3 regions of the Nonomuraea sp. NBC_00507 genome follow, and region 3 is predicted to be linked to each of the others. Evidence: riboswitches for the same ligand, from Rfam matches in the RefSeq annotation. Region 3 holds a riboswitch; each other region holds the start of a gene.
What was found. Region 3 has a riboswitch for thiamine pyrophosphate ahead of thiO (glycine oxidase ThiO). Riboswitches for the same ligand answer to the same signal wherever they lie in the genome.
Positions count from the first base shown of each region.

Region 1: another riboswitch for thiamine pyrophosphate. It lies ahead of OHA25_RS01890 (TenA family protein); the one in region 3 lies ahead of thiO (glycine oxidase ThiO).
Region 2: another riboswitch for thiamine pyrophosphate. It lies ahead of thiC (phosphomethylpyrimidine synthase ThiC); the one in region 3 lies ahead of thiO (glycine oxidase ThiO).

Region 1 is NZ_CP107853.1:364,207-370,399, forward strand. Features, by position in the region: gene OHA25_RS01870 (hypothetical protein) at 1-33, shown strand, start outside; gene OHA25_RS01875 (M20/M25/M40 family metallo-hydrolase) at 105-1,604, opposite strand; gene OHA25_RS01880 (DNA polymerase domain-containing protein) at 1,725-2,678, opposite strand; gene OHA25_RS01885 (histidine phosphatase family protein) at 2,714-3,322, shown strand; TPP riboswitch at 3,340-3,435, shown strand; gene OHA25_RS01890 (TenA family protein) at 3,423-4,097, shown strand; gene OHA25_RS01895 (maleylpyruvate isomerase family mycothiol-dependent enzyme) at 4,101-4,733, opposite strand; gene OHA25_RS01900 (MarR family winged helix-turn-helix transcriptional regulator) at 4,797-5,222, shown strand; gene OHA25_RS01905 (carbon starvation CstA family protein) at 5,206-6,193, opposite strand, start outside.
Region 2 is NZ_CP107853.1:11,951,305-11,957,497, reverse strand. Features, by position in the region: gene OHA25_RS56875 (AIM24 family protein) at 84-749, shown strand; gene OHA25_RS56870 (cellulose binding domain-containing protein) at 785-1,840, opposite strand; gene OHA25_RS56865 (universal stress protein) at 1,964-2,800, opposite strand; gene OHA25_RS56860 (hypothetical protein) at 2,813-3,166, opposite strand; gene OHA25_RS56855 (class I SAM-dependent methyltransferase) at 3,205-3,810, opposite strand; TPP riboswitch at 3,862-3,974, shown strand; gene thiC (phosphomethylpyrimidine synthase ThiC) at 3,967-5,550, shown strand; gene OHA25_RS56845 (SCO6745 family protein) at 5,537-6,193, opposite strand, start outside.
Region 3 is NZ_CP107853.1:9,606,839-9,613,031, reverse strand. Features, by position in the region: gene pknB (Stk1 family PASTA domain-containing Ser/Thr kinase) at 1-413, opposite strand, end outside; gene OHA25_RS46310 (thiazole synthase) at 657-1,412, opposite strand; gene thiS (sulfur carrier protein ThiS) at 1,405-1,596, opposite strand; gene thiO (glycine oxidase ThiO) at 1,602-2,990, opposite strand; TPP riboswitch at 2,980-3,096, opposite strand; gene OHA25_RS46295 (NAD(P)/FAD-dependent oxidoreductase) at 3,155-4,318, shown strand; gene OHA25_RS46290 (Rv2175c family DNA-binding protein) at 4,349-4,723, shown strand; gene thiE (thiamine phosphate synthase) at 4,701-5,348, shown strand; gene OHA25_RS46280 (polyprenyl synthetase family protein) at 5,494-6,193, opposite strand, start outside.

The DNA.
Region 1 (6,193 bases), 3.5 Mb from region 3:
GCCCTGCGATCCGATCGCCCCGTGCGTTCGTAGCCGGCGGGGCCGGGCAGGCGGTGGATGGCCTGCCCGGCGAGGTGTGACGTGCCCTCAGCGGGCGGGTGTGGTCAGCTGGCTGATTCCGCCGACAAAGCGGCGGCCGCGGCGGCCGTCCTCGGTGGGATGGAGCGGAGGTTGAAGGCGTAACGGGCGACGGAGTCGGCGATGGCGTCGGAGTCCACGTCCAGGGCGGTCGCGTTCACGTTGGTGATCGTGTCGCACGCCTGGTGGTAGCACGCGTCGTACGCGACGCCGGCCGTGCCGCCGAACAACGCCGCCTCCTCGGCCGTCTTGAGGCCTTCGGCGCCGGTGAAGATGCCGCCGGCCGGGATGCCGATCTGGATGAACGGCCCGTAGTCGGAGCGGCCGTCGAAGTCGGTGCCGACGGTGGGCAGGTTGCGGGAGCCGTAGAACGCCGCGAGCTGCTTCTCGATCTCGGCCGATCCGGGCGGACCCGCCGGGGAACCCACGTTGTCGGAGTTGTCCCCGTCATACAACTTGTAGGCGTAGTTCGGGGAGGCCACCATGTCGAAGTTGAGGTAGAGCTTGATGCGGTCCCGCTCCGCCTGGGACAGCGACCCGACGTACTGGTCGGAGCCCAGCAGCCCGATCTCCTCGGCTGCCCAGAAGGCGAAACGGACCTTGTTCTTGATCGGGTAGCGCCCCATCTCCTCGGCGACCTCCAGGATCGCCGCGGTGCCCGAGCCGTTGTCGTTGATGCCGGGTCCCTCGGGCACGCTGTCGAGGTGGGCGCCGACCATGACGACGTTGCGCGGGTCGCCGAAGCGGCTCTCGGCGATCACGTTCTCGTCGGTGCCGAGCACGAGGTTGGCGTCGACCTTGAGCCGTACGGTCGCGCCGGCCGTGCTTGCGAGCTCGTTGCCCACGGCGAAGTCGGCGAACACCATAGGAATCCCGGCCCGCCACTCGCCGATGTCCAGCGCGAACGCGTCGGTACGCCCCGGCTGGCCCTCGTTGAACACGATGATGCCGGTCGCGCCGGCCGCGGCCGCGTTCTGGACCTTGTTGACGAACGCGCACGTGCCACGCTGGATGAGCGCGATGCGACCCGCCACGAACCCGGCGAAGTCGGCCGCCTCACAGCCGCTGGTCGAGCTCGGTGTGGGGGTGGGCGGCAGCGTCAGGTCCACACCCTGGACCTGCGCGGTCACGTCACCGGATGGGGAGGGCTGGAAGGAGAAGAAGTCCTCGTTGGGGACGTAGGTCTTGGCGCTGGGCGCGGTCAGGTTCAGCGTGGGCGGCGTGTTCTCGCTCCAGCTCTCGACGAAGTTGATCGGGTTCAGCGTGACCTTGTATCCGGCCTTGCGTAGCTTGTCCGCCACGTAGTCGCGGGAGGCGTCGTAGCCGCTGGTGCCGGCCGCGCGGTTGCCGCCGTTGGCGGTGGCGATGTTCTGCAGGGCCTGGAGATGCTTGTGCACGTTCGTGCCCTTGACCTGCTTGACGAGCAGGCTGGCGAACGCGTCGTCCAGCCCGCCGGCGTTGGCGGGAGCCGCCAGGGCGAGCGGCAAGGCGAGGGCGGTGATGAGTGCGATGACGATTCTGCGCATGCGGGGTGCTCCCTGTGGACAGAAAGGCGAGTAATGTCCCCCCGAGCTTCGCCCGAACGCGAGATTATCCCGGCTTCGCACCGCCGGGAATGCCTACCAATAAACCAAAATCAGGGACTATTACTCCGCATCCCGGCGACGGAGCTCGGCGCGGCGCTTGCCCTCGTGCATCGCCTGCACCCGGGCGATCGGGATCGTGTGCCCCTCCTCGATCAGATCGGCGGGCAGCCGCTGCGGCGCAGGCATGGCCTCCGCCCACGGGTCGGCGTCCTTGAGCAGCCCGGCCGCGGTGTGCACGGTGAAGTCGCCCGGCGCCACCCGGTCGAGGTCCGACCAGGGCACCGGGAAGGACACCGGCACGCCGGGACGCACCCGCGGGCTGTAGGCGGCCACGACGGTGGCGCCGCCCGCCCTGGTGGAGTCGATGAACACCTTGCCCGCGCGATCCTCGCGGATGAACGCCGTCGTGGCCAGCGCCGGATCCACCCGCTCGGCACGGGCCCCCAGTGCGCGGGTGGCCGCGGCCAGGTCGTCCACGGCGGTCCCCGGCACTACGGGCACGAACACGTGCACGCCCTTGGCCCCGCTGGTCTTCACCGCGCCCGCCAGCCCGCAGTCCTCCAGCGCCTGGCGGACCAGGAACGCGGCCCGCACGGCCAGCTGGAAGGACTCGCTGCCCTCGGGCGGGTCGAGGTCGAGCACCATGTGCGTGGGCTGGTCGCCGGCGAACAGCGACGGGTGATACTCGACCGCCCGCTGGTTGGCGAACCACACCAGCGTCCGGCGGTCGTCGCACACGGCATACGTCACCTGCCGGCGCGACGCCTCTGCCCAGACGGAGAACCGCTTCACCCATGCGGGGGCGTATTTGGGCAGGTTCTTCTGCATGAAGGGCTCCTGCCCCGGGCGCACCCGGATGACGGAGAGCGCGCGGTCGCGCAGGACCGGGATGATCCGGTCGGCAACTGCGTCGAGGTAGTCGACCAGGTCACGCTTGGTCGCGCCCGCCCCGTCGAACAGCGGCTGGTCGAGGTTGCTCAGGGCCACCCCGTCACGCGTCTCATCGCTGCTCACCCGCCTCACCATATCGGGGAAGAATGGGCCAGACCATGACCCGTTACCTGTATCTCGCGCGCCATGGCGAAGCCACACCGAACGGCCACGCCCTGACCGACGATGGCCGCCGCCAGGCCGCGCTGCTCGGCTCGCGCCTGCGGGAGGTCCCCTTCGCCGCCATCCACCACGGCCCGCTCCCCCGGACGACACAGACCGCCCGGCTGATCGGCGAGCACCTTCCCGGCGTCCCCCTGCGCGCCTGCGAGGCTGCCGGCGACTACATCCCGTACGTGCCGCGCGAGGAGGAGCTCGCCCCGGAGTACGCCGACCGCCTCCTCGGCTTCCTGGCCCAGTTCCCCGCGGACGAACGCGAGCGCGGCCCGGCCCTCGCCGCCGAGGCCGTGCGTGCGTTCACGGGTCCGGTGACGGAGGGAACCCGGCACGAGCTGGTGGTCACGCACAACTTCCTCATCGGCTGGCTCGTCCGCGCCGCGCTCGACGCACCGGAATGGCGCTGGCTCGGCATCAACCAGTGCAATGCCGCCCTGACCGTCATCAGGTACGCACCCGATCGCCCGTCCTCGGTGCTCGTCTTCAACGACATGCGCCACCTGCCCGCCGAGCTCCGCTGGACCGGCTTCCCGCCCGAGCTGCGCGAGTGACCCCTTGTTACAGTGGGCCCGTTGACGCGGGGTGCCCGGACGTCCGGGCTGAGATCACACCCGTCGAACCTGATCTAGTTCGCACTAGCGGAGGGACGTCATGTTCTGCGATGACATGTGGCTGCGCACGGCCGAGTTGATGAAGGCCATCCACGACCACCCCTTCAACGTCGCACTCGGCGACGGCACGCTCGACCGCGACCGGTTCGCGTTCTACATCGTGCAGGACGGCCGCTATCTGGAGGCGTTCTCCAAGGCGCTGGCCACGGCGTCGGCGCGGGCCACCGACCCGGCGGACGCGGCGTTCTTCGCCCAGAGCGCGCACACCGCGCTGGCGGCCGAGCGCCTGCTGCACGCCGGCTACGTCCAGGAGCTGGACGCCGACGCGGCCGGCATCGCCACGTCGCCGACCTGCCTGGCGTACGCGTCGTTCCTGCAGGCCACGGCGCTCGCCGCGCCGTACCCTGTGCTGGCCGCGGCGGTGCTGCCGTGCTTCTGGATCTACCAGGACGTCGGCACGGCGCTGCTGGGGCGCACCGGTGAGGTGCCGGACCATCCCTACCGGAAGTGGATCGACACCTATTCGGACCCGGGGTTCGCGGCCTCCGTCGAGCAGGCCAAGACCATCGCCGACCGGCTGGCCGCCACCACGGACCAGGCGACCAGACAGGCCATGACCGAGGCCTATTGCACGGCGGCGGCGTACGAGTGGATGTTCTGGGACAGCGCCTGGCGGCGCGAGACCTGGCCGACGGCGGAGTGGCTCGCCCGCTGACCGCTACGGCAAGCGCGCTGTCAGCGCCGCCGTGCCCGCCCCGGTGAGGCCCGGCAGCGCGGCCGTACGCCCGCTCAGCAGCAGGAGCAGCGCCTGGATGGGTCCCTCCACCACCTCGCCGGCCCCGACCGCCCAGTCCACGTCGGTGGCCACGAGCCGGAGCCCGCGCAGCCGCCGCTGCGGGTAGAAGGGGAAGCCGCGCTCCCAGACGTGGGTGGCGCAGGTTCGCGCCGGACCGAGCGGCATGGCGCGCTCGATGCCGAGCGGCACCGTGATGTCCTGGCCGTGGACGAGCGCGTCGAACAGCGGGTCGAGCGGCTTGGTCGAGGGCGCCCGGCGGCGCGAGCCGGCCGACTCGCGCACCTGCGCGACGATCTCGCCGATCGGCAGCCTGGCGTGCCGCACCGCCGAGTCGTGGACCATGCGGTCGAAGTTGCCGCGCGCCCTGACGAACTCGACCAGCGCCGACGCGAGCTTTATCCGAGTGGCGAGCGCCAGGTGGGCGGCCACGTCGCGCACCTGCCACCCAGCACACAGCGACGGCCGCTCCCAGTCCTGCTCCGGCAGCGAGTCGAGCAGGTCGGCCAGGCCGCGCCGCTCGATCTCGAGGGCAGCCCAGATCTCTTCCTGGTTCATCGCACACCCCAATTGCTAAGGTGGCCTTAATATAAGGCACCCTTAGCAGTTTGGAGAAGACCCGTGGCCGCCACTCATCCGCCGCACGTCGTGGCCCTGCTGTACGAGGCGTACCTGCGCCTGCAGAACATCGTGCAGGAGGCCGGCCACGCGTACGACGCGAACATCCGGCCCGCGCACTCGGCGGTGTTCTTCCACATGGAGCACCAGGGCATCCGCTTGAGCAGGCTCGCCGAGAAGGCCCAGATGACCCCTCAGGCCATGGGGGCGCTGGTGGACGACCTGGAGCGGCTGGGCTACCTGCGCCGGATGCCCGACCCGGCCGACCGCCGCGCCAAGCTGATCGTCTTCACCGAGCGGGGCGACCACGCGCTGAAGATCGGCTACGCCGCCATCGACGAGGTGGAGCGCCGGGTGGCGGTGTTGCTCGGCGAGGACGGCCTCGCCGAGCTGCACGCCACGCTGAGCCGCATCATCCAGGAGTTTTAGCCATCAGCTCGCGTTCCTCGCGGGTGGGGATGAGCCCGGACGGCGCCAGGAGCTTCGACTCCTCGAACGGCGCCTCCGTCGTCGGCAGCGGCTCCCGCGTCCTGATCGCCTTCACCCACACGCGGGCCGCGTCCAGGATCACGATGATGATCATGACGGCGAACAACGCGGCCAGGATGCCGTCCACGGTGGAGTTGATCACGATCTGCTGCATCGCGCCCATGGACTTGGCGGGCGCGAGCACCTGTCCCTGGTCGAGCGCCGCCTGATAGCGGTCCCGCTGGGCGAAGAAGCCGAGCCCGGGGTCGGGCGAGAACACCTTCTGGTAGCTGGCCGTCAGCGTCACGGCGACGTCCCAGGCCAGCGGCACCGCCGTCACCCAGGCCCATTTGAGCCGCCCGCTCTTGATCAGCAGGGTCGTGGCCACGGTGAGCGCGACCGCCGCGAGCAACTGGTTGGCGATGCCGAAGAGCGGGAACAGCTGGTTGATACCGCCGAGCGGGTCGTTGACGCCCTGGTAGAGGAAGTAACCCCAGGCCGCCACGACCACCGCGCTGGAGGCCACCAGCCCCGGCCACCAGCTCACCCGCGCCATCGGCTTCCACAGGTTGCCGATCGTGTCCTGCAGCATGAACCGCCCCACCCGGGTGCCGGCGTCCACGGTGGTGAGGATGAACAGCGCCTCGAACATGATCGCGAAGTGGTACCAGAACGCCTGCAGCGCCGCTCCCCCGAGGAACCCGGAGAAGATCTGCGAGATGCCCACGGCCAGCGTGGGCGCGCCGCCCGTCCGGGCGATCAGCGTCTCCTCCTGTACGGCCGCCGCCGCGGCCTGCAGTTCCTCGGGCGTGATCACGAAGCCCATGTTCGTGACCGCCTGGGCGGCGGTCTCCACGGTGGCCCCGACGACGCCGGCCGGGGAGTTCATGGCGAAGTAGAGCCCGGGGGTCAGCACACAGGCCGCGGTGATC
Region 2 (6,193 bases), 2.3 Mb from region 3:
GCGCTTGGTCGACGAGGCGCGTGCGCGGGTGGTAGGGCTCTTCCGTACGCTGGCGGCAACATTCCCGTTCGAAGGGTTGAATCGTGCGTAGCTCGATTTTCGGCAATCTCGACGGCCAGCCGCTGCCCGGTGGGTTCGCGCTGGAGAACAAGAAGATGTTGCGGGTCCAGTTGCCTCATGAGGTGCTCGCCAAACAAGGCTCGATGGTCGCCTTTCAGGGGCAGATGGACTTCGATTACGAGGGCGCAGGAGGGCTCGGCAAGCTGTTCAAGAAGGCCGTCACCGGTGAGGGCGCCTCGCTCATGCGGGTCCGTGGTGAGGGCCTGCTCTACCTGGCCGACAATGCCGACGACATTCACCTGTTCTACCTGGAGAACGAAGGGCTGACCGTCAACGGGCGGAATCTGCTGGCGTTTCAGCCGCAGCTCACTTGGGACATTCAGCGGGTGCAAGGGGCTGGGGTGGCTGCGGGTGGGCTGTTCAACACGACGGTCACGGGGACGGGGTGGGTGGCGGTGACCACGCACGGCACGCCGGTGCTCCTCGATGTCGCCCGCATGCCGACGTTCGCGGACGGGCAGTCGGCGGTCTGCTGGAGCACGGGGCTTCAGGTCGGGGTCAACCGGACGATGAAGGTGGGGGCGTTGATCGGGCGGGGGAGCGGGGAGGCCATGCAGCTGGCGTTCAGGGGGCAGGGCTTCGTGCTGGTGCAGGCCAGTGAAGGTGCCCCCATAGTGACAGGCCAGTGAAGGCGCCCCCATCGTGACGACGTCATGACGAGCTGCTAGGCGCAGGTCGGCGCGGGGGCGGTGTTGGCGCCGTTCCAGGAGGCGAGGAAGCCGAATGTGGCCGTGGCGCCGGGTGCCAGCGAGCCGTTCCAGCTCACGTTACGCACCGTCACGTCCGCGCCGCTCGCGCTCAGCGTGCCGTTCCAGATCTGGCTGATCTGCTGCCCGTTGGCGAACGCCCACCGGACCGTCCATCCGTTCATCGGCGCGGTGCCGGTGTTCTTGACGGTGACCTCGCCCTGGAAGCCGCCCTGCCACTGGCCGACGTTCTTGTACGCGGCCGTGCATCCGCCAGTGCCGGTGGGGGTGACGGTGGGGGTTACGGTCGGGGTTACGGTGGGCGACGGGGTTACGCCGGACAGGGCGTTCACCAGGGCCGGGTACCACTTGTCGGAGATCTTCTGGTCGCCCGCCGCGTTCGGGTGCACTCCGTCGTACGTGTCCGTGCTGGTGCTGAACCCCGTCCACTGGTCCACCACCGTGATCGGCGACTGCTGGGTGGAGGTGGTGGCGGCCCAGCCGGGGATGGCGTCGTTCAGGTTCACGGCGCGCTGGGCGCATTCGGCGCACGTGGACGGGTTCATCGGGATGATCTTGGCGACGAGGATCTTCATGGCGGGGTTGCTCGCCCGCATCTGGTTCACCAGCGTGGTGTACGCGCTGAGGATCGTCGCGGGCGGGATGTTGCTCCACACGTCGTTGGTGCCGAAATGCATCATGACGATGTCGGGCCGGGTCGCGGCGAGCCAGCCGGGCAGTTGGTTCTGGTTGGCGACGTTCGTGGCCAGGTAGCCGCCGTGTCCCTCGTTGTCGCCGTCGTACGGGACCGAGCAGCCCTGCGCCGGGAGGGTGCCGACGAAGTCGACGTCCGTGTAGCCGGTGCTCTGGAGCTTGTTCCAGAGCAGGGCCCGCCAGCAGCCGGGGGAGCCGGTGATCGAGTCGCCCAGGGGCATGACCCTGATGGCGGCGGCGCTGGCCGGGGTGGTCGTCAAGAACAGCACTGCGCCGGCCGTCGCGAGCAACGCCGCCAGTAACGCCCAGGTCTTCCGCATCGTCCGCGCTCCCGTCGTCGCCTGGCGTTGATCGTAAGAGCGCGGCTCGGAGACGGGAAGGCGGCTGCCTGGGCAGAGGGACGCGACCTGCGGCGATGCGCGATCCGGGATGTAACTTTCAAGTCAGGGGCGGACGATGGCGAGCGGGCACGACGCGTGGTGGAGCAGGGCGTGGCTGATCGAACCCATGATCATCCCAGTCAGCTGACCGTGCCCGCGCGTCCCCACTACCAGCAGGTCGGCCCGCGCAGCCGCTTCCTTGAGCACCTCGATGGGGTGCCCGTGGACGACCTCGGCCACCACCTCCACCCCTGGATGCCGCGACCGGCCGTCGGCGGTCAGCTTCTGCAGCGCCCGGAGGGCGTTCTGCTCGCCGTTGGGGTCGGCCGGTTCGAAGCCGCTCGGGTGCGGCCAGGCCCACGCCTGTACGGCACGCACCCGCGCACCGTGCAACTCGGCCTCGGTGAGGGCGAAGTCGAGTGCGCACAGCCCGCCGGGCGAGCCGTCCACCCCGGCCACGATTTCCCTGCGCGGCGGCCGGGGCAGCTCACGGATGAGGACCACGTTCGTACGGGCGTGCGCGGCCACTCCGTGCGCGACGGACCCGACCAGCAGCCCGCGGATGCCGCCGATGCCGCGGCTGCCCACGACCAGCAGCTCGGCGCCTTCGGAGGCGTGGATCAACGCAGTGCGGGGATCGCCGGGCAGCAGCTCGGTGGTCACCTCCACCTCCGGGTGCTCGCGACGGACCCGGTCCTCGGCCGCCGCGAGCACTGTGGTGGCGCCCTCGCGCATCCATCGCCTGACCTCGGCGTAGTGGCTGCTGGGCGTGTCCTCGTACACCCACTTGGCCACGGCGTGGGCCACGACGAGCCGCGTGCGTCGAAGGGCGGCCTCGGCAGTAGCCCACGCGGCGGCTTCCAGCCCGGTGCGTGAGCCGTCCACCCCAACGATGATCACGACGACCGCCTTTCAGGTAAACGCGAAGCACTCCACCTCTGCCCGGCGGAACGGCAGCCCTTTGTCCGTGGAGTCCTTGGTGCACTGGCGCTCGGCTCTGCTGAGCTTCAGCGTGCCGCAGACGGACACGCCGGAGTACGTGCGGCAGTCGAGCGTGGGGTCGGCCTCTCCGATCCGGTACATGGCCTTGACGTCCGTGCGGCACTGGGTCCGCGCCCGCGCCGTGTTGGCGTAGCGGCATTGGGCCATCAAGGTGTCGAACTGCTCCTGGCTGACTTCGTGCTTGTCCATGCCGTCCCCAGCGGCGGTGGTCCCTCCCAACGCGGCCACCACCACGAGTCCTGCGACAGCGGCTATCTTCATCATGGTTTCCCCTGATGGGGACGTACCGCCCAGGGCGCTCGTCAAACCTCGCGCCGGCGCGCCAGCACGCTGAGCCAGGTGCGGTGGGTGGTGCTCAGACCGTGTTCCAGGACCTCGAACCCGGTCGATTCCAGCATCGCCAGCAGCGTGTCGGGGTCGCGGTGCACGAACCACCGGGAGACCTCGGTGTCGTAGGGGATCGGCTCCCATTCCTGCCGGTCGCCGGCTGAAGTGCTCATTCCGAGCACGCCGCCCGGCCGCAGCGCCGCCGACCAGGCGCGCAACGTCGGCTCGGTCTCGTCGGCGGGCACGTGGAGCAGCGCCGCACAGCACCACAGACCCGCCAGTGAGCCGGGGGCGAGCGGCGGCCTGCGCAGGTCACCGAGCACCGCGGGCACCCTCTGGGCGGCGGCCAGCCTGGCCATCTCGGTCGAGCGGTCGACCCCGACCACCGGCAGCCCCTGCTCCAGGAACCAGGCCGCGTCATGCCCAGGACCACACCCCAGGTCGGCCACCGGCCCCCGCGCCACCTCGGCGAACCGCTGACGGAAGGCCAGGAAGCCGCCGCTGCGGGTCCGGCTGCGCTCGGCGAAAACCGGGGCGATGCGGTCGTAGGTCGCCGTTGTGCGGGGGGTCGGATCCTCCATGACCCGGATCATGCCAGGTTTGGCGCGGCATCGGGGATGGGTACGATCATCGCCGTCCAACGCGGGAGCCCGGTACGGACCGGGCTGAGAGGACGGCTGACAGCCGCCGACCGCCAGAACCTGCTCCGGATAATGCCGGCGAAGGGAGTTTGCGCGATGCATGACGCGCGTTTTACCAAGGTTTACACCGGTGACCTCCATGTGCCGATGCGTCAGGTGCGTCTGTCGAACGGATCGACGGTGACGCTGTACGACACGTCAGGCCCGCACACCGACCCCGCCATCGAGACCGACGTCAGGCGCGGGCTGCCGCGCCTGCGCGAGCAGTGGGTACGCGACCGCCGCGCCGCCGGCCAGCCCGTCACCCAGGTCGGCTGCGCCAGGAAGGGGCTGATCACCAGGGAGATGGAGTTCGTGGCCGTCCGTGAGGGCCTCGACGCCGAGTTCGTCCGCCAGGAGGTCGCGGCCGGCCGGGCCATCATCCCCGCCAACGTCAACCACTCCGAGTCCGAGCCGATGATCATCGGCCGCCACTTCCTCGTGAAGATCAACGCCAACATCGGCAACTCGGCCGTGACGTCCTCCATCGAGGAGGAGGTCGAGAAGATGACCTGGGCCACGCGGTGGGGCGCGGACACGATCATGGACTTGTCCACCGGCCCGGACATCCACGAGACCCGTGAGTGGATCATCCGCAACTCGCCGGTCCCGGTCGGCACCGTGCCCATCTACCAGGCGTTGGAGAAGGTCAAGGGCCGTCCTGAGGACCTGTCGTGGGAGATCTACCGGGACACGCTCGTCGAGCAGTGCGAGCAGGGTGTGGACTACGTGACCGTGCACGCGGGGGTGCGGCTGGCGTACGTGCCGCTCACCGCCGGCCGCAAGACCGGCATCGTCTCGCGCGGCGGCTCGATCATGGCCGCCTGGTGCCTGGCGCACCACCGTGAGAGCTTCCTGTACGAGCACTTCGCCGACATGTGCGAGATCCTCGCTCGTTACGACGTGTCGTTCTCACTCGGGGACGGGCTGCGGCCCGGCTCGATCGCGGACGCCAACGACGAGGCCCAGTTCGCCGAGCTGCGCACGCTCGGCGAGCTGACCAGGGTCGCACGTGAGCACGACGTCCAGGTCATGATCGAGGGCCCGGGACACGTGCCCATGCACAAGATCAAGGAGAACGTCGACCTGCAGCGCGAGCTCTGCGACGACGCCCCCTTCTACACCCTCGGGCCGCTGATCACCGACATCGCCCCGGGCTACGACCACATCACCTCCGGCATCGGCGCCGCCATGATCGGCTGGTACGGCACCGCCATGCTTTGCTACGTCACCCCCAAGGAGCACCTCGGCCTGCCGGACAAGGACGACGTCAAGACCGGCGTGATCACCTACAAGATCGCCGCCCATGCGGCGGACCTGGCCAAGGGGCATCCGCGGGCGCAGGAGTGGGACGACGCGCTGTCGGACGCGCGGTTCGAGTTCCGCTGGGAGGACCAGTTCGACCTGTCGCTCGACCCCGGCACCGCCCGCGCCTTCCACGACGAGACCCTGCCTGCCGCGCCGGCCAAGACCGCGCACTTCTGCTCGATGTGCGGGCCGAAGTTCTGCTCCATGCGGATCAGCCACGACATCCGCCAGGCGGGCTACGCGGAGAAGGCGGAGGAGTTCCGGCAGCGCGGGGGCACCGTCTACGTCGATCAGCCCGGCAGCCTGCCGGGCCAGGTCGTCAGCCGAGGCTGAGCAGGCCCGCGTCCACGACCCGGCGGCCGAAGGGGCGGGCGAGTTCGGCCAGGCGCTCGCAGCCGTCCTCGCCCAGCGCCCCGTACGCGGCCATGGCCAGGGTGTCCGTACGGTCCTCGAGGTGGCGGCGCAGCGCCTGGCCCGCTGCGCTCAGCGCGCCCCCTTCCAGGAGCCCGCGGGCGTGGAGGCCGGCTTCCGCGGCCGTCCATGCCTCCTCCGGCCAGGCACGGCTGATCTTGAGGAAAGCGACGGGGACCTCGCCGCCGGCGGCATGGAGGACCAGGGCTTCCAGGCCGGTGAGGCCTTCGGCGAGGAGGGTGGCCACATGGCCGTCGCCGCGGAACTCGCGGAGCAGGGTCTGGGCGTGCCAGAGCTGCTGGAGCGGGTCGTCCGGCCAGGGGAGCGCGGCGTGGGCGGCGAAGAGCGGTCGGCCCTGGGGATGGTCGCAGGCTGCCGTGGCGGCGCGGCGGGCCAGGTCGAGGGTCTCGGCCAGGTGAGGAAGCTCGTGGATGCCCGCCCGGCGCAGGGCTTCGTCGGCGGCTTCGAGGCGGGCCTCGAGCATCTGCTCCGGCGTCACCACGTCCCAGGCGGCGGGGAGGGAGCGGCGTACGAGGTCGGGGCAGAAGTTGTAGAAGGTGGCGAT
Region 3 (6,193 bases):
ACCAACCCGGCCTGGTGGGCCGCGCCGAGGGCGGCGAGCACCGGAATCATGATCTCCAGCGCCTCGCGGGCCGGCAGCCGGCCGCGCTCGCGCAGGATGTCACGCAGCGTCCGGCCGGGCACGTATTCCATCGACAGATAGACGACGTCGTTGTCGGTGCCCTGGTCGAAGACGTGCACCACGTTGGGGTGGGAAAGACTCGCCACCGACTTCGCCTCGCCGATGAACCTCCTGACGAACGCAGGGTCCTCGGCGAGCGAGCTGTGCATGACCTTCAACGCCACCGTCCGGTCGAGCCGGACGTCCAGCGCGAGGTAGACGGTCGCCATACCGCCCCGGGCGATCCGGCTTTCGATGCGATAACGCCCATCGAGGAGCCGCCCGACCAGGGGGTCCGCAGTCGTCGTGTCCACCCCGCTGAGTTTACGGGCGTTTTGCAACTCGCAGGGCCCGACCGCCCGAAACTGATGCGGAGCCGTGCCCGATGGAACGTGCCCAAGCTTCCCGAACCGGACACAGGCTCACCCGCGCCACCACCCCACCGCCGTTCACGCCCCGGCGGGGACGGACGGCGGAAGCGGGCCGTCGGCCGAGCCCGGCGTGGGCGGTGTCGCCTGGGTTGGGCGTTGGGCGTTGGGCGTTGGGCGTTGGGCGTGTCAGGGGGGCATGGGGGAGGACGCCTCGGCGTAGCGGCGGCGCGGGATGCGGCCCGCCTGCCGCGCCAGCCGCCCCGCCACCACCGCCGACTTCATGGCCGCGGCCATGAGATCGGGCCGCTGCGCCCGGGTGACCGCCGTGGCGAGCAGGACGGCGTCACAGCCCAGCTCCATCGCCAGCGCGGAGTCGCTGGCCGTGCCGATGCCGGCGTCGAGGATTACCGGCACCGAGGCGGCCTCCACGATCAGCTCGATGTTGTGCGGGTTGCGGATGCCCAGTCCCGAGCCGATCGGCGCTCCCAGGGGCATCACGGCCGCGCAGCCGGCCTGCTCCAGCCGCCGCGCCAGCGCCGGGTCGTCGCCGATGTACGGCAGGACCACGAATCCGTCCGCCACCAGCCGCTCGGCGGCGTCGAACGTCTCGATCGGGTCGGGCAGCAGCGTCCGCTCGTCGGCGATGACCTCGAGCTTGACCCAGTTCGTGCCGAGCGCCTCTCTGGCCAGCCGCGCCGTCAGCACGGCCTCGCCCGCCGTGAAGCAGCCGGCCGTGTTCGGGAGCACCTTGATGTCCCGTTTGCGCAGGACGTCCAGCACAGAGCCGCGGGCGGCCGGGTCGAGGCGCCGCATGGCGACCGTGGTCAGCTCGGTGCCGGACGCGGCCAGCGCCTGATCCAGCACCTCGAGGGAGGGCGCGCCGCCGGTCCCCATGATGAGCCGGGAGGAGAACTTCTCCCCGGCGATGATCAGATCATCCACCTTGCACCGCCGTCAGAACCTCCATGCGGTCCCGGTCGCTGAGCGCCGTCGTCTCCCAAGCGCTCCGCGTGACCACCTCGTCGTTCACAGCCACGGCCACCCCGGTGGTGGCCGTAGTCAACGTTCGTACGGCCTGCGCCACGGTCATGCCGTCGGCGACCTCGTGCGCGGCCCCGTTGATCATCACAATCATGAGATTTCCCGAAACCTCCCCGGCGAGCACAACGCCGCCAGCTCACCCTCATCGCCGCCCAAGCCGCCCAAGCCGCCCAAGCCGCCCAAGCCGCCCACGTCTCCCGAGCCGCCCGAGCTGCCTGAGCTGCCCGAGTCGGCCAGCACGAGGGCAGCCGTGAGCGGGGCGAGCAGCACGCCGCCCCGGTAATGCCCGGTGGCCAGGGTGAGCCCCGGTGTCCCGCTCGGGCCGATGATCGGCAGGTTGTCCGGCGTGCCCGGCCGCAGCCCGGCCACCACGTCGGCGACCTCCAGCTCGCTCACGCCCGGCACCAGCTCCCTGGCGTCCCGCAGCAGCTCGTAGAGTCCCCCCGCGGTCACCCTGGTGTCGAACCCCAGCTCCTCCTGGGTGGCGCCGACCACCAGCTCGCCATCGCCACGGGGGACCAGGTAGACGTAGGAGCCGTGCACGGTGCCGCGTACGCACCGGCTGAGCAGCGGCTGCGGGGAACGCAACCGCATGATCTGCCCCTTGACCGGCCGCACCGGCACGTCCGCCAGCTCGGCACTCCAGGCCCCGGCCGCCAGGACGACTCGCTCCGCCCTGATCTCGGACGGCTCTCGTGACGGCTCCAGGCGTACCCCGACGACCTTGCCGTCCGCGTCCCGCAGGAGACCCGCGGCGCGTGCCCGCACCAGCGGCACGCCCAGCCGGTCCAGAGCCACGAGCAGGGCCGCCGTCACCCGCCGCGGGTCCACCCAGGCGTCCTCGGGAGCGAGCAGCCCGCCGCGCACCGACGGGGCCAGCATGGGCTCCAGGCGCCGGCATTCGCGACCGGTCAGCCGCTCGACCGGCAGCCCGAGCTTGTCCATGTAGGCCGCCAGCTCGTCCAGCGCCGCCAGATCGTCGGCCCCGAACGCCACATCGAGCGTCCCGTCCGCCCGCAGGTCCAGCCCGCGCCGTGGCCCTTCGCCGATCTCCAGCCCGCCGGACGGCCCGACCCCGGGCCCGCCGGACGGCCCGACCCCGGGCCCGCCGGACGGCCCGACCCCGGGCCCGCCGGACGGCCCGGCCGCGGGCCCGTCGGAAGCGCCTGCGCGGGCACCCCGGCCTCCCGCATCCGCAACCGGCGTTTCGCCGTCGGATGCCGCCGGGCGCTCGGCCCAGCCCGCGTCCTCGGCCAGTTCGGCGGCGAAGGAGGGCCAGCGGCGCAGCGACGCCATCCCCAGTCGCAGCAGCGGCGTCTCCGTGTAGGTCACCTCGCTGACCGGGGCCAGCATCCCCGCCGCCGCGTGGGAGGCCCCCGAGGCCGGGGCCGGATCCACCACCGTGACCGGCCGCCCCGACCGGGCCAGCCGCCACGCGATGGACAGTCCGACGATGCCGCCGCCTACGATCACATCCACATGCGCTCCCTTCGCCGGCATGATCCGGATCAGGTGTCTTGCGGTCGAAGGCCCGCTGCAGCCTTCCTCTCAGCCCGGTAACGGCCGGACTCCCGCGCGTCTTACGTCCCCAGCCTACGGCCTCGGTGCGCCGCCGAAGCACGCCCCCCGTTAGGGTCTTGAACGTGGACCATGTCGTGGTGGTAGGAGCGGGCCTGGCAGGCGTCCGCACGGTGGAGACGCTGCGCGGGCGCGGGTTCGGCGGCAGGATCACCCTGATCGGGCAGGAGCGGCATCGCCCTTACGACCGCCCGCCGCTGTCGAAGAGCGTGCTGCTCGGCGAGGCCGATACCAGCTTCGTCGACACCGACCTGGACGCACTCGACGTCGCCTTCCGCCCGGGTGTGGGCGCCAAGGCGCTGCGCGCGGGCGTCGTGGAGACGACCGAGGGTGAGATCGGCTACGACGGGCTGGTCATCGCCACCGGATCCGAGCCGATCATGCTGCCCGGCGACGGTCCTCAGCACGTGCTGCGCACTCTCGACGACGCCCACGAGCTCAGGGCCATGCTGGTGCCCGGGGCCAGGGTCGCGATCATCGGCGCCGGCTGGATCGGCGCCGAGGTGGCCACCGCCGCCCGCCGCGCCGGCTGCGCGGTCACGGTGATCGAGGCGGCGGCCACCCCGCTCGCCACCGCCGTCGGCACGGAGATCGGGGCCCGCACCCAGCGCTGGTACGAGGGCATCGACCTGCGCCTGAACACCATGGTCCGGTCCGTGGACGAGGGCGGCGTGCGGCTGGTGGACGGCGAGTTCGTCGAGGCCCACGTGGTCGTGACCGGCATCGGCGTGCGGCCCGCCGTCGAATGGCTGGCCGACGCCGACATCGACCTGCACAACGGCGTCGTCGTCGACGAGCACCTGCGGGCCTCCCTGCCGAACACGGTCGCCGTCGGGGACTGCGCCGCCTGGTGGTCGCGCCGCTTCCACACCAGGCTCAGGATCGAGCACTGGGACACCGCGCTCAACGCCCCCGAGGTCGCCGCCGCGACGCTGCTGGGCGAGGACGAGGTGTACGACCCGGTGCCGTACTTCTGGTCGGAGCAGTTCGGGCACATGGTCCAATACGCCGGGCATCACCCGGCGGGGGAGCGGCTCATCTACCGCGGCGACCCGGAGGGCAAGTGGTCGGCCGTCTGGCTCGACGGCGACGGCGCTCTGGCCGCGGTGCTCGCCGTGGATCGGCCGCGAGATCTCGTCCAGGGACGCAGAATCATCGGCGCGGGACACCGTCTCGACGCGGAACGCCTGGTAGATCCAGAAGTGCCTCTACGAGATTGTGTTGTTTGAGCAAGCACGGCATGTGGTAGTTGTGGTTTCGTGACGCTTTCTGTTGCACAGATCGACCGGGAGACCGACCAGCTCGTGAACGAGTGGCTGACACTCCCTGAAGTGGCCCAGCGCCTTGAGCTTCCCATCGGGCGGGCCAAGCAACTCCTCAAGGACCACAAGCTCCTAGGCGTGCGCCGAGGGAGCGGCGGGCCACAGGTGCCCGCGGTGTTCCTCGACGGCAAGGACGTGATGAAGGGCCTGCCCGGCACACTGACCGTGTTGCAGGACGCCGGCTACGACGATGTCGAGTCGCTGCGCTGGCTTTTCACCCCAGACGAGTCGCTGCCAGGGTCGCCCATCGAGGCGATCAAGGCCGGCCGTCATACCGAGGTCAAGCGGCGTGCCCAAGCCCTCGCTTTCTGAGGCTCGCCTCTATCTCTGCACCGACGGCCGCCGCGACCGCGGCGACCTCGCGGAGTTCCTCGACTCGGTGCTGGCCGGCGGCGTGGACATCATCCAGCTGCGGGAGAAGGGCCTGGAGGCACGCGACGAACTCGCCCTCCTCGAAGTCTTCCGCGACGCCTGCGACCGGCACGGCAAACTTCTGGCCGTCAACGACCGGGCGGACATCGCTTACGCCGCCCGGTCCGACGTGCTCCACCTGGGGCAGGACGATCTTCCCGTGACGGTCGCGCGAGAGATACTCGGCGACGACATCGTCATCGGACGGTCCACCCACTCCGCCGCCGAGGCTTCCGCCGCGGCGGTGGAGGAGGGCGTCGACTACTTCTGCTGCGGGCCCATCTGGCCGACGCCGACCAAGCCCGGCCGCCCGGCTCCGGGGCCGCCGCTGCTGCGGCACGCGGCGTCGCTGGGGACGGCGCGGCCGTGGTTCGGGATCGGCGGCATCGACCTCGCCAACCTGGACGAGGTCATGTCGTTCGGGGTTCGCCGGGTGGTGGTGGTACGGGCGATCACCGACGCGGACGATCCGGGCGCGGCGGCGGCGGAATTCGCCAAGCGCTTGTCGGCGGCAGCCGCCGCCTGACGGCTAGCGCCTATAGGCGGCGTCCGCCGCCTGACGGCTGCACACCGGCCCGTCGTGCGGCGGCTCAGCACGGTGGAGGAACGCCGCTGTCGGCGGCTCCGCGGTGTGCGGTTGCGGTTGCGGAGCGGTGTGCGGTTGCGGACGGTCAGGTTTTGCGGGAGGTGGCGGCGATGGCGAGCCCGGTCAGCGCCGCGCGGGCCTCGGCGGTGACCGGGGCCTGGTCGAGCGCGGTCAGAGCCTGGCCCAGGTAGTCGCCGATCAGGTCCTCGCACTCCTGCAACGCCCCGGTGTCCTCGATGATCCGCCGCAGCGTGGCCACCCCGCCCGCATCCAGCCCCGGATCCCCGAGCAGGCGCCGGACCGTGGCCGCGTCGCCGGGGGAGGCGGCCGCCAGCGTGCGGGCCACGAGCATCGTCCGCTTGCCCTCACGCAAGTCGTCCCCCGCCGGCTTGCCGGTCTGCGCCGGGTCGCCGAACACCCCCAGGATGTCGTCGCGCAGCTGGAACGCGATCCCCACCCGCGTGCCGTATCCGGTGCACAGGTCGTCCATCCACGGCTCGAGCTTCTGCGTGGCGAGCACCAGGCCGAGCCTGAGCGGCTGCTCCACCGAATACTTGCCGCTCTTGAACAGCGCCACACGCAGGGCCGAGTCGAACGTGTTCTCCCCGTGCGCCTGCTCCAGCAGGTCCAGATATTGCCCGCACATCAGCTCGGTACGCATGTGGTCGTGCACGGGCTGGGCCGCCTCCAGCGACGCGCGCGGCAGGCCGCTGGTGCGCCACATCTCGCCCGACCAGATCAGCAGCAGGTTGCCCAGCAGGATCGCCGCGCCCTCGCCGAACTGC